Linked DNA regions of Anaerocolumna sp. AGMB13020. The protein of the gene in region 1 interacts with the protein of each later gene in a pairwise test. Links are inferred from orthologs where the notes say so. Each region holds a gene or a part of one and is shown on either strand. Other genes may lie near its edges. The genes, in order: R2R35_RS21360 and R2R35_RS05880.

What was found.
Region 2: the proteins of R2R35_RS21360 (region 1) and R2R35_RS05880 interact in binary tests that used the Escherichia coli proteins (3 or more experiments, as listed by UniProt). The link is inferred for Anaerocolumna sp. AGMB13020 from one-to-one orthologs.

The regions. Positions count from the first base shown.
Region 1 is NZ_CP136910.1:5,068,959-5,075,732, reverse strand. Bases 1,786-4,657 are described here. They hold R2R35_RS21360 (methionine ABC transporter ATP-binding protein), read right to left. Parts: upstream 3,694-4,657; coding sequence 2,878-3,693; downstream 1,786-2,877. Other genes in these bases: nifJ (pyruvate:ferredoxin (flavodoxin) oxidoreductase), read right to left, coding at 4,157-4,657; R2R35_RS21365 (methionine ABC transporter permease), read right to left, coding at 2,162-2,809; R2R35_RS21370 (MetQ/NlpA family ABC transporter substrate-binding protein), read right to left, coding at 1,786-2,158. Outside these bases: R2R35_RS21375 (methyl-accepting chemotaxis protein), read right to left, coding at 1-981; more of R2R35_RS21370, read right to left, coding at 1,235-1,785; more of nifJ, read right to left, coding at 4,658-6,774. UniProt on the Escherichia coli protein: Part of the ABC transporter complex MetNIQ involved in methionine import. Responsible for energy coupling to the transport system. It has also been shown to be involved in formyl-L-methionine transport.
Region 2 is NZ_CP136910.1:1,494,737-1,501,626, forward strand. The notes cover bases 1,656-4,643. They hold R2R35_RS05880 (metal-dependent transcriptional regulator), read left to right. Parts: upstream 1,656-2,942; coding sequence 2,943-3,344; downstream 3,345-4,643. Other genes in these bases: R2R35_RS05870 (helix-turn-helix domain-containing protein), read right to left, coding at 1,656-1,870; R2R35_RS05875 (GNAT family N-acetyltransferase), read right to left, coding at 2,188-2,673; R2R35_RS05885 (glycoside hydrolase family 36 protein), read left to right, coding at 3,322-4,643. Also shown: R2R35_RS05865 (ABC transporter ATP-binding protein), read right to left, coding at 1-690; more of R2R35_RS05870, read right to left, coding at 1,124-1,655; more of R2R35_RS05885, read left to right, coding at 4,644-5,433; R2R35_RS05890 (TOBE domain-containing protein), read right to left, coding at 5,707-5,919; R2R35_RS05895 (sugar O-acetyltransferase), read right to left, coding at 6,041-6,652.

The DNA.
Region 1 (6,774 bases):
TGTTTGCTGGGATGAAAGGGCAGCTTGCTTTAGATCATCTGCTCTTCCTTTGATTTCGTTCGACAAAGTAATTCCATGGTCTAATTTTCCTGAAACGTTTGATATCTCCTTCTCTATTTCAGTGGCAGTATAACCTATTTCCTGAACAGAAGCAGCTGTTTCTTCCATTCCTGCTGAAAGTTCTTCTGTTGTAGCGGAAATATTTTCTATATCCTCATATACATTATTTGAACCAGCCACCATATAATCGATGGATTCTTTTATCTTACTGCTTTCCGTATGAATATTCTCCATCATCCGGCTGATATTTTTCTGCATCTGTAAAAAGGACCTGTTGATATCACCGGACTCATCCCTTCTAAGAATCTGTTTGCCTGAAAAGATACCGGTCAGATCTCCGTTCTCAATTCTTGCCATGCTTTCTTTGATCTTAACAAATCCTTTGGATATGATTTCACCAAGCACATAGGATACAATTAGCCCCAGAACCAGCATCACTCCCAGGATAGCCAGAATGTAAATAGATTTTTGCAATATATGTTCATTGAGATCCTGCGCAAATACGCCGCTGTACCACATTCCTACTATTTGCTTGTTTTCATCATATAACGGTACATAATAAGCGTATGCCTTTTTCTCTAATACAAGGGCCTCCCCTTTATATTCCGTATTTTCTCCTATAACCCTTTGCGCTACCTTCTCAGAAGCCTTGGTCCCTACCACACGGTTACCGTTCTTATCGGTTATGGTGGTGGACACCCTGGTGTCCCCTGCAAAAACAGTGTACATATTATCTGTTTTTTCAGAAATTGCATCCAATATTTCCGTATTGTCATTTATAAGGGTTTCGCCTTTATAAAGGTCTTCTCCCTCCCTATGCCAATTGCCTGGGATCTTACTGTCCAGTAGCATCAACCCCAGGGCAGAGTTACCTGACAGTTTATCATAGATTTCTTCAACTATGACATCCTTAACGGTCATACGAAAAAATACACCTACAAAAATTATAAAACTTAGTAATACTGCTGCAGAAGCTATTGATATTTTATATCGTATCTTCATCGTTAATTTGCGCGGACTTACAGCGCTTATCCTTTCAAAGGTTCGTAATAACTATTCTCATTATACCTTTTTGTTTTTGACAAAACAATCCTAAAAATGATAAAACCAGCCGGAATATTCAGGAAATTTACCGGCTGGTTCTACAAATTATTTTTAAAAGCGATATTGAGTTTTAGAATACGGGTACTACAGCACCCTGCCACTTCTCTTCAATGAATTTCCTGGTTTCTTCTGATGTAACTGCTTTGATTAATGCTTTGGTCTTATCAGATTCTTCATTGCCTTCTTTTACAACGATTACGTTTGTATAGGTTTTTGCTGCATCTGAGGAAGCATCCTCAACTAAAAGTGCATCTGCTGCTGCAGAAAGGCCTTCTGTTAAAGCATAGTTACCATTGATAACGGATAAATCAACGTCCTGGAGTACTTTCGCTGTCTGTGCTGCTTCAATTTCATAGAACTGTATGTTCTTAGGATTCTCCGTAATGTCTTTAACGGTTGCTTCCAGTCCAATATTTTCTTTTAACTTGATAAGTCCTGCTTTTTCTAATAACAATAAAGCTCTTGCTTCATTTGTTGTATCATTAGGAACTGCAATCTGTGCTTTATCAGGCAAAGCATCTAATGACTTTGTCTTACCTGGATATAAGCCAAGTGGTTCGAAATGAATATTGGAAACTGCTACTAAATGTGTTCCATTTTTGGAATTGAAATCATCCAGATAAGGCACATGCTGGAAAAAGTTAGCATCCAGGCTTCCGTCTTCTGTGGCTGAATTTGGCTGAATATAATCTGTATACTCTACTACTTTAATAGAATATCCCTGCTCAGCTAAAGCATTCTTAACCGCGTCAGAATTTAAGATAGTGGCATGTGGCTCAACAGTGGCTCCTACAATGATTTCGGTTAACTCTGCCGGTGTAGCTTCTCCTTCTGTAGTGGGTTCTGCTGCTTCCGTTGCTTCTGCCTGTGTAGGTTCTGCTGTAGCATTATCGGAAGAGCCTGAAGTATTATTTTTTGTACCGCAGCCTGCTAAAAGAGCTCCCGCTAATAACAGACTTAAAGCAAATGCAGATAGTTTTTTCACTTTTTTCATAAATCAATTCTCTCCTTTTCCTCTTTTATCAATCTTCTTTGATATTGAATGCCCTATGCTCTGGATTATCTGTACCATAATTACAAGCAGTATTATAGTAACAATCATGACATCAGGCTGATATCTGTAATAGCCATATCTTAAGGCGATATCACCAAGTCCCCTGCCGCCAACGACTCCAGCCATGGCCGTGTAACCAACCAGAGTGATAGTGGCAAGTGATGCTCCCATGATCAGGGAGGGTCTTGCTTCCGGCAGCAGCACTTTATAAATAATCTGTCTGGTATTGGCTCCCATTGCTTTTGCCGCTTCTATAACTCCTCCGTCTACTTCCCTTAAGGAACTTTCAACCATTCTGGCAACAAAAGGTGTCGCTGCTATTATCAATGGAACAGTTGCAGCTTTCGGTCCTATTGTAGTTCCTGCGATCTGTCTTGTAACCGGCATTACAAAAACCAGTAAAATGATGAAGGGAATAGATCTGCCTATATTAATAATAAAACCTAAAAAACCATTTAGAGCCGGAATGGGATAAATACCGCCCCTCCTTGTTACCTCTGTTACTATCCCGATAGGAATCCCCAGTATGTATGCAACTGCAATGGAGGTAAATGTCATAAATAAAGTCTCCAGGACACCTTGCCCTATCATTGTTCCATAATCGGTATATAAGGTTCTTAAAGTATTTCCAAATTGTATGATAAAATCCTGAAATTGCATTATTCTTCCCCTCCCCCTAATAACTGTGCAACAATTTTTGAAGAGGTGTCGCCAAATACTGCCTGGGTATTACCAATTGCTACAATTTCTGACTTATCCAGTACTGCAACCTTGTTACATATCTTTTGTACCACATTCATCTCATGTGTTATCATAACAATCGTTACACCGGTCTCTTCGTTTATTTTCTTCAACAGTTTTAATATGGATTCTGTTGTTCTGCTGTCAAGTGCGGAGGTTGCTTCATCACACAACAGAATAGACGGGCTCGTGGCCAAGGCTCTGGCTATTGCTACTCTCTGTCTCTGTCCGCCGCTTAATTTCGCAGGATACTCGTATTTCTTCTCCTCTAAATCCACCAGCTTTAACAGTTCATCTACTCTGCGTTCTATTTCTTTTTTCTTTTGCGCTCTTTTCTTAAAATATCCAAGCTTCTTATAATCCTTATCGGCCATACCCGGAATCTTAAATTCATGTACACCTGTGATTTCAAGTCCAAAGGCTATATTCCTTGCAACATTTTTCTGCATTAACAGATTAAAGTTCTGAAATATCATTCCGATGTTTTTACGAAGGGAATTTAAGTCTCTTCCTTTTTTTCTTGTAATCTCTACCCCGTCGATTACAATGGTACCCTTTGTCGGCCTCTCTAATAAGTTCAGACAACGGATAAACGTACTTTTTCCTGCCCCGCTCATGCCGATTATACCAAATATATCTCCATCCTCAATATCCAGACTGATATTTTTCAGAACGGTCAGCTTCTTATTCTTCGCTATGGAAAATTCTTTTGTGAGCTGTTTTACCTGAATCATACCTTCACCTTTGTAGTTGAAATTCATTTCATACTTATTTGATATGATTTGTATGAATAATTTATACTACCTTTCTATAGATTTGTCAAGCTCTTTTTTTACTAATTAATCAAATTTTCATCACATGCTTTAATACTGCAAAAAGTTACAACATATGCAGTTATACTATACCATTATGCCTTCTGTCAAGGTTTCTGGTTTATAATTATACATTATTTTAAGCACATCTGATTCCATTTTTACATGTGCATAAGCACAATACAGGCAAATCCAATATTCCGATAAATTCATACTCAAATAAGAAGATAAACAGTAATTTCTTTCGGTTATTTATAAAAACCGATGCTTCAAGCCTGCAGATTTGCAGCTACTGAAACATCGGTTTTTATCCTATTACTAAATTAGCAGTTTTCGTTTCCTGCTTTGTTAAATGTATGAAATCTTAATCTAATTCCTATCATAATTAAATCTTGGTCAATTCTGACATATTCTTGTAGATTTCATAACGTTCCTTGGCCTGTTCCTCTGCTTTCTGGAATAATTCCTCTGCAATCTCGGGATATGCCTTCGCTAAGGAGCTGTAACGAACCTGTCCCATTATAAACTCTCTGAAGCTACCTGTTGGTGCTTTGGAATCCAGGATAAATGGATTCTTGTTATCTTTTTTCAGGTCAGGGTTATAACGGTATAAATGCCAGTAACCTGCTTTAACTGCTTCCTTGATTGTAGCCATACTCTTACCCATACCGACTTTCATACCATGACTGATACAGGGGGAATAAGCAATAATCAGAGAAGGTCCTTTATAACTTTCAGCTTCTCTTACCGCCTTATATAACTGGTTATTGTCGGCATTGATACCTACCTGTGCAACATATACATTTCCGTAAGTCATCATCATTCTGCCAAGATCCTTTTTACCGGATTTCTTACCGGAGGCAGCGAACTTGGCTACTGCTGCTGCAGGTGTGGATTTGGAAGCCTGCCCGCCGGTATTGGAATATACTTCTGTATCAAATACCAGCACATTGATATCTTCACCGGAAGACAGCACCTGGTCAAGACCGCCGTAGCCGATATCATAAGCCCAGCCATCGCCACCAACAATCCAATGAGATCTCTTAACAAGATAATCTTTCTTCTCCAGGATCTCATCAATAAGTTTTTTCTTCTCTTCATCCGGTGTTTTATATTCTGTTAGTGCCTTTACAAGCTTTTCACTGGCAGATTTACTTATTTCTCCATCCTGCTTATAATGAATCCAGTCATTGATAAGCTCTTTCACATTTTCCTCAAGCCCTGTTTCCAGGAGCTCCTTCATAAGTCCTTCCAGCTTGGCACGTATCTGCCTGTTACCAAGGTACATACCAAATCCATATTCTGCATTATCCTCAAAAAGAGAATTTGCCCAGGCAGGACCTTTTCCTTCTCTGTTCGCTGTGTAGGCAGTACTTGGTGCTGAAGCCCCCCAGATAGAGGAACAGCCTGTAGCATTTGCAATCATCATTCTGTCTCCGAAGAGCTGTGTGATCAATTTAATATACGGTGTTTCACCACAGCCTGCACAGGCTCCTGAAAACTCCATCAAAGGCTGCTTAAACTGGCTTTCCTTAAATGTGTTTCCATAAGACAGATTGTTTTTATGACCAACTTCATAGAAGGCATATTTCCAGTTCGGCACCTGGACTTCTGTCTGGGAATCGATGGGTTTCATCACCAGTGCTTTTTCTTTGGCCGGGCAGATATCTGCACAGTTACCGCAGCCAGTACAATCCATTGTGCTGACCTGAATGCGGAACCTATAATTTTCATATCCTTTACCAGTAGCTTTTAAGGCAACATAATGTTCAGGTGCCTTCTGCATTTCCTCCTCTGTCATCAAAAAGGGCCTTATAACCGCATGCGGGCATACATAGGAGCATTGATTACATTGGATGCAATTCTCACTGATCCACTCCGGTACATTAACAGCAATACCGCGTTTTTCAAAAGCAGTGGAACCATTTGGGAAGGTACCGTCTTCTCTTCCTTTAAAAGCACTGACAGGAAGTTCATTTCCTTTTAACTCCTGCATTGGCCGCATTATCTTTTGAACGAATTCCGGTTCATCTACAGCATTTACCGCTTTATCCGAAGCATTCTTCCAGTGTTCCGGTACCTTTACTTCATGAACACCTTTTACACCACGGTCAATAGCTTCGTGGTTCATAGCAACAACCTGCTCACCTTTCTTTCCATAAGAATAGGCGGCAGCTTTCTTTAATTCTTTCGTAAATACATCTTCCGGCAGGATGTCAATGAGCTTAAAGAAGGCTCCCTGCATTATCATGTTAATACGATTTCCAAGTCCGATTTCACCGGCAATGCTTACAGCATCTATGGTATAGAAGCGGATATTTTTCTCAGCCAGGTCTCTCTTAAGCCCTACTGGCAGCATCTCCTCCAGTTCATCATCCTTCCATTTGCAGTTTAATACAAATATTCCACCGGGTTTGATATCGCTTAACATATCATATTTGTTCACATAAGATTGGTTATGACATGCCACATAATCCGCATGGACCACCAGATAGGTAGACTTTATCTTTGTCTTTCCGAATCTTAAGTGAGACATGGTAATACCTCCGGACTTTTTGGAATCGTAATCAAAGTACGCTTGTACGTTATAGTCCGTGGAGTTACCGATTATCATAATTGCCTGCTTGTTTGCACCTACCGTACCATCTGACCCCAGACCCCAGAATTTGCAGGCTTTTCTGTCAGAAGGTTCTGTCGAGAATCTTTTCACTTCCGGAAGAGAGGTATCTGTTACGTCATCGGTAATCCCGATGGTAAAATGATCTTTTGGCGAATTCTGTTTCAGGTTCTCATAAACTGCTGTTATATCTGCCGGGGTCGTATCTTTTGAACCCAGACCAAATCTGCCTCCGATGATTTCCGGCTTGTCCTTTTCGTCTGCCAGGCTTGCACTGATGTCCAGATACAATGGCTCATACAGAGCACCCGGCTCTTTTGTCCTTTCAAGAACTGCAACCTTCTTTGCGGTGGAGGGAAGACAGCTTAGAAAGTGCTTTGCACTGA
Region 2 (6,890 bases), 3.6 Mb from region 1 along the record:
GACAGCCGCCGCATACTTCTTTCTCTCCATTCTGCTGACAGCCTCCATGCTCTTATCACGGAATTTATCTTCTATGTGGTTTAATTTCAGTATTTCCATCCCGTTAAAGGTATTTGCCATATCTGTAGTAAACTGTTCATTGCTCTCTGACAATTCCTGCTCCAAGGTTGTGGACTTCTTTATAAAGAATCCAGCCAGGGCAGTTAACAGCACTGCCTGAGCTGCCATAGCTATGGCCAGTTTGTAGTCCAGAAATACCAGTATTAATATGGAGAAGAGGAACATTCCCATATTGATGAGGTAATTTAATAGACTAATAAAGAATTTATTTTCAAAAGTATTGATATCATTGATCAGATTGGATATGTATACTTCCTTCGATTTGGAAGAAAATTTCTTAAAAGGCATATTGATGATCTTGTCAAAAGCCTGTTTTCTGACATCCAGTATGGTATCTCTCATATATCGGATACGCAATAACCTTGATATCAGGAAATTAAGTGGTGCATAAAGGATAAACAAAGCCGTAATTACGATTACCTTCCAGTAATCTCCGGCATTCCCCTTCTCGATGGCATGGAGTATCAGTACGAAGATACCCATCTGGGCGAAGTGGTCTATGATAAACATAAACGTGGCAAATAAATATTGAATAAATTTCCCCTTGCGTCGCAGCAGTAGTTCTTTCATCTCTCCTCTTTTCCAGAGCAGTGACAATTTACTTCATTACTGTAAATTGTTACTGCTCCTTATAAATAAGACTAAATTTAATTCTTATAAATTTAATTCTTATAATTTTTAGTCTATATATTTTTTGTCTGTATTATCTTTGTTTCGTATTATCTTTGTTTCGTATTCTCTTTGTTCGTATTCTCTTTGTTCGTATGCTCTTTGTTCGTATTCTCTTTGTTCATATTCTCTTTGTTCATATGCTTTTTCTCTAAATGATTTTTGTCTGGTCTGTTCTGTATAATAATTGTACGAGCACCGCCTTTACTCTTAAGATGAATATGTTCGCAAGTATTTCCATCCTTTTTGCAGTCCTTTAACCTAAGTGGTTCAAAGGAAAAATACGAGCTACCATCTTTTTCGCAATAACACCAAGGCAACGAGTTATCGCGTTTTATAAAAAAGGTGCGAGTTTGACAAACTCTTTCATATTGCCATTCTTCATAAACAGGTCAGCCAGTTTTTTTGCCGCCTGGCTGCTAAGGAAAGGATATAGTCCTGTGCATTCACCAATCTTACCTTCTTCAAATGCCTTCTCAACCAGCGTATCAAGACTTTCTTCCGAAAGAAACGGAGCCAGTGAACTAATTTGTGAGAGCTCTCCCACCTTTGTTATCTTTTTCACCAGTACATCCAGGGATTTTTCCTCTAAGAAAGGAGCCAGTGCGGTAACTCCTTTTATATTCTCCACTATATCAATACGGTTGATCCATTCCATAAGGAACTCCTCGCTTACAAAAGGAGCTATCTTAACCAGATCCTCTAATGAAATACGGTCAGAATTCTCATCCAGAACGGTTTCAACCAGACTCTCCGTCTGGCTTGGCTTAAGAGCAGGTGCTGCGGAGGCAAGCTCTTCTACCGATACTTTCTGCTCCTTCACGTATTCCTTCGCATCGCCTTCCAGTACTTTCTTAAAAAGTTCACTTTCTTTCCTGTTACCCAATAATTCATCAATGCTGCAGCCTAATATGGAAACCAGTTCCGGAAGCTTTGCGATATCCGGCATGGAATTGCCTCTTTCCCAATTGCTTACTGCCTGATAACTTACTCCCAGATTATCTGCCAGTTCCATCTGTGTCATATTTCTTTCTTTACGATATGCCGCTATTTTCTTTCCAACTTCACTTGTACTAAACATAATCTACCTCCTGATTGTTTTGCGTTGCCGGCTACAAAATTCATTATAATCAAAACACTGCTAAAGTGAATAAACCAATAATTGAGTACAAGTTCTCCCCACTAAAGGAATGCTTTAGAACGCAAAAACATACAGGTGTCTCTGCTACTATCCAAGCTTTTCAGATTGATCAACAGCTTGAATATAAATCAGTTTCTCCTGTATGATGGCTACATACTCTGATAAAATTATTGTAAAACGATTGCTTCTGCTTGTCAATTATTAACAGAGCAGTGTGATGCCAGGTAGAACTCAAGCATTGCTTTATCTATTCTAAATCAGAAATAATCCGGTATACTATCAATCTCTGCTTGTATAATCTGGTCCCAAACTGCTTCTGAACAGGATGCCATGCAATAACAGCCCTGCTTTTTCTGAAGTCTGTCCGGTAAGACCCTGAAATGCAGTCTTTCATAAAAGGCAGGTTCTATTTCGGAATAAAGGAATATGATACAGTCCTCTTTGTGCAGCTTACCAATACAGGAATTGATAAGAATAGTTGCATAACCTTTACCCGCATGGGCTTTATCCGTAAATACAGATCCAATGCCATAAGTATCACAATGAAACTTCTGACCAAGTCTGAGTAAAATAAGAGAGCTCACCAGGGCTCCGTTCTCCTCTAATACATACCTGGTCCCATAACGGTCTTCCTTCGTGTTATCTTTATAGTACTCCTCAAAGGTTCTTCCTTTGTTCCATAATTTATAGCCCGCCTCCAGCAAGTACTTAATTTCCTTGGGTTTTGCTTCACGAATCAACATACAGCCAAACTTCCTCTTCTTGTGTTTCACACATTAAATGTAAATAAATAGGGCTTTATTACGAATGCCTCTATGCATTATATCAGAAGTAAGAATAATTGTAATCATAAATTTTATATTATATTCATTGATTTTAATTTATCAAACTGATAAACTGATGGAAGAATTAACAGAAATTGCTCCGTGGATCAGTAAATCCTTGTATTCGGACTTTTGTTAAAGAAGAATTCATATCACATTTATGTTGATATTTAGAAAAGAGGTTATTTATGGACAAACTGACGTTTACAATGGAAAATTATCTGGAAGCCATTTATGAACTATCCTCTGACAAGGAAGGTGCCCGGGTATCAGATATTGCGAAGAGACTCGGCGTATCCAAAGCCAGTACCAACAGTGCCATTGTCTCACTGGCTGAAAAAGGACTAATAAATTATGAAAAATACAAAGAAATCTTTCTGACGGAGAAAGGGCTTGAGTTAGCCAAATCCACTTCGGACAAGCACCGGATCATCAAGAAATTCTTTGTGGATATTCTGAAAATAGATAGGGAAATTGCAGATAAGGATGCTTGTTCCATTGAACATGTAATCAGCAGGGATTCTGTTATAGCCATGGAAAAATATATGAAAGGACATAAAGAAAAAGATGGAAAGAATACAAATATATGAGAATAAGATTCATATGGTTCTTGAGATTACGGAGGAAGGACAAATCAAACTGCTTCACTTCTCCGCCCTCCCTTTTAAGGAAAGCGATATAAAATCAAGAAATCTGGAGGGTTCCTTTCATCTAATGGAGATTAACCTCTCAGGTATCAACAGGCCGCTGGAGCGCCATGGTAACAAATACATTATAACGGCTCCCGGATATCGTATGAAATACCAGGCTCATAAAGATTATCGAAATGACCTGGGACGGAAGCTTGAGATAACGGTCATTGATGAAGAAACCGGTGTTATAGTTATAAGTCATATACAATTCTACGACGGAGTATCCGTTATTCGTTCCTACAGTGAAGTAATTAACAGGGGCAAAGAAAGCCAAACCCTTGAATATATCTCCTCCTTCTATTATAACGGAATCGATAAGGAAGGAATCTTAAAAAGAGACGATAAGTTATCCTTAAAAATTCCTCATAACGCCTGGCAGAGAGAAATGTTTTGGCAATCCTACACCCTTTCAGAGCTTGGTTTACCGCAGGCACAGCCGGATGTGGAACAGCGTTCCTCTAAGGCTGTCAGTATTACCAATACCGGTAATTGGTCCACAAAAGAATACCTTCCCATGGGATATCTGGCAAACGAAGAGACCGGCAGCAGCCTCTTCTGGCAAATTGAACACAACGGCTCCTGGCATTGGGAAATCTCAGATTACAATGCTCACCTCTACCTTGCCTTAAGCGGCCCTACTGAAATTCAATCCCACTGGTCCAAGGAGCTTGCCCCTGGTGATACCTTCCTCTCCGTGCCGGTATCCGTAGGTGTTGATGCCGGTAATTTTGATACTGCCATGGGTGAGCTCACAAAGTACCGCAGAATTATAAGACGCCCCAATAAAGATAATGAATCCCTAGCAATCATATTCAATGACTATATGAATTGTCTCTGGGCTGATCCCACCACCGAGAAAGAACTCCCTTTAATTGATGCAGCAGCAGAAGCCGGCTGTGAATATTTCTGCATAGATGCAGGCTGGTATTCGGCAGGGTTCTGGTGGGATAATGTCGGTGAATGGCAGGAATCCAGAGAACGCTTCCCCGGAGGTCTGAAAGAAGTTACAGATTATATTAGAAGCAAAGGCCTTATCCCAGGTGTATGGCTGGAGTTGGAAGTTATGGGAATCAATTGCCCCAAGGCAGCCAAAGTACCGGATGACTGGTTCTTTCTGCGCCATGGCAAAAGGGTCTATGACCGTTCCCGTTATCAGCTGGATTTCCGCAACCCTGAAGTCAGAGCCCATGCGGATGAGGTAATTGACCGGTTAATCAAGGATTATGGTGTGGGATACATCAAAATGGATTACAATATAGAACCCGGTATTGGCACAGAACTTCATGCCGACAGCTTCGGGGACGGCCTCTTGGGCCATGAAAGAGCCTACCTTGCCTGGTTGGATGCTATCTTTCAGAAATATCCTGACCTTATTATTGAGAACTGCTCCAGCGGCGGTCTTCGTATAGATTATGCCATGCTGTCAAGACACTCCATCCAGTCCACCAGTGATCAGGATGATTACAAACGTTATGCTACCATAGCCGCCAACTCTCCCTCCGGTTTAACGCCTGAACAGTCTGCTATCTGGTCCTATCCAATGACTGCCGGTGATAAAGAAGAGGTAGTCTTTAATATGGTGAATGCAATGCTGCTTCGTATTCATCAGAGCGGACACCTGGTGAACCTGACGGAGGAGCGAAAAGTTCTGGTAAAAGAAGCCTTGGATTATTATAAAACAATCCGTGGAGATATCCGAACCGCTCTTCCCTTCTGGCCTTTAGGCTTGTCAGCCTTTTCGGATACCTGGGTTAGTTTAGGTCTTCAGGCAGATAAGAAGCTTTATATAGCAGTATGGAGAAGAAACAGCGAAACGGATACCTGTGTTCTCCCTCTGCCTGGTATAAGCAGACAGGTAGCTGAGGTCAAGTGTGCTTACCCGTCTTATAAAGAATGCGATTATCGTTATAACCAGGAGAATAACAGCCTGTCTGTAAGACTGCCTAAGACTTTTACAGCAAGGCTGTTTGAAATTACACTTCAGTAATTGAACGGAAACTTCAGTATTCTATAATTCATAATGCATCCGTTAGTACATGATTATTCGAACCAATTTATACATTATAATGATAAATCAAGAATACACCTGCCAGATACCGTTATTTTATGAACGAAACAAAAAAAGCAAGACCTCAGGGACTTGCTTTTTTGTTTATCAGGTTTATATGACTCAAGATATACTTTATGAGTCCAAAAATTTTCCTTAACTTGTTTTCCTTATAAGAACAATTAACTTTTTACTAAATAATAAAATCCTGATTTAATCATCTACACCAACCATAATAGAAGTTGCTTTAATGATTGCGTAAGCATCCGATCCTGGTTTTAAGTCAAGTTCCTTGATGGCATCCATTGATATCGTAGCACTCAATACATTTCCACCACCGATATCAAGGGTAACAATACCGTTTACCGCTCCGTCTTTAATAGCCACAACTTTGCCTTTAAGCTGGTTTCTTGCACTTATCTTCATATAATCTACCTCCTGTATAATGGTTGTCACTTTTGTTAATCCACATTATACACCATATTTTGTCAAATTACAAAGCAGATTTTTCAACTATCATACAAAGACGCAATTATACAAATAAATATTATCGATAATCCTCAACATCAAACTCTTTATCTTTAAAGTAATACTTTCTATCCGCCTCCGTTATTTTCCTAATTACCTTACAGGGACTACCAACTGCTATTACATTGTCAGGAATATCCCTGGTTACGATACTGCCGGCACCTATTACAACATTGTTTCCTATGGTAACGCCTGGATTAAGGATAACATTGCCTCCAATCCATACATTATCTCCAATTGTTATAGCAATTCCATATTCATAACCTGTATTTCTGGAATCAGGATGCACGGGATGCCCCGCAGTATATATTGACACATTGGGAGCAAACATAACATTATCTCCAATTACCACTTTACCTACATCGAGTATGGTGCAGTTATAATTGACAAAAAAGTTATTTCCTACTTCAATATTCTTTCCATAATCGCAATGAAAAGGAGCTTCAATATGCGCATTTTCCCCTACTTTTCCAAGTATTCCTTTAATTAATGCTTCTCTTTTATCTTCCTCCTCCGGAGGCAGCATATTAAAAGCATATACCTTCTTTTTATTTTCCAGCCGATCTTCTGGCAGCCCATCAAGCCAGGCTTTATAGGGCAAACCAGCCAGCATTCTCTCTTTTTGATTCATCATAAGTTTCCCTTTCCTTTCAATTATGGTTAAACTTTTTACATATTATTGACTGATTAAGAAAGACATATTAATTGAGTTTCATGAATGTTTTTTAAGTCCACTTACTAAATTACTTATTAAATTATCTTTATTAAGCATTATTACTATATCTCTCTTTTGTTTTTTTGTCAACCTGCCAGGCATCCAACCTGTTTAAAATCTATGTATTGTAATTGTCATATTCTATTGCTCCCCT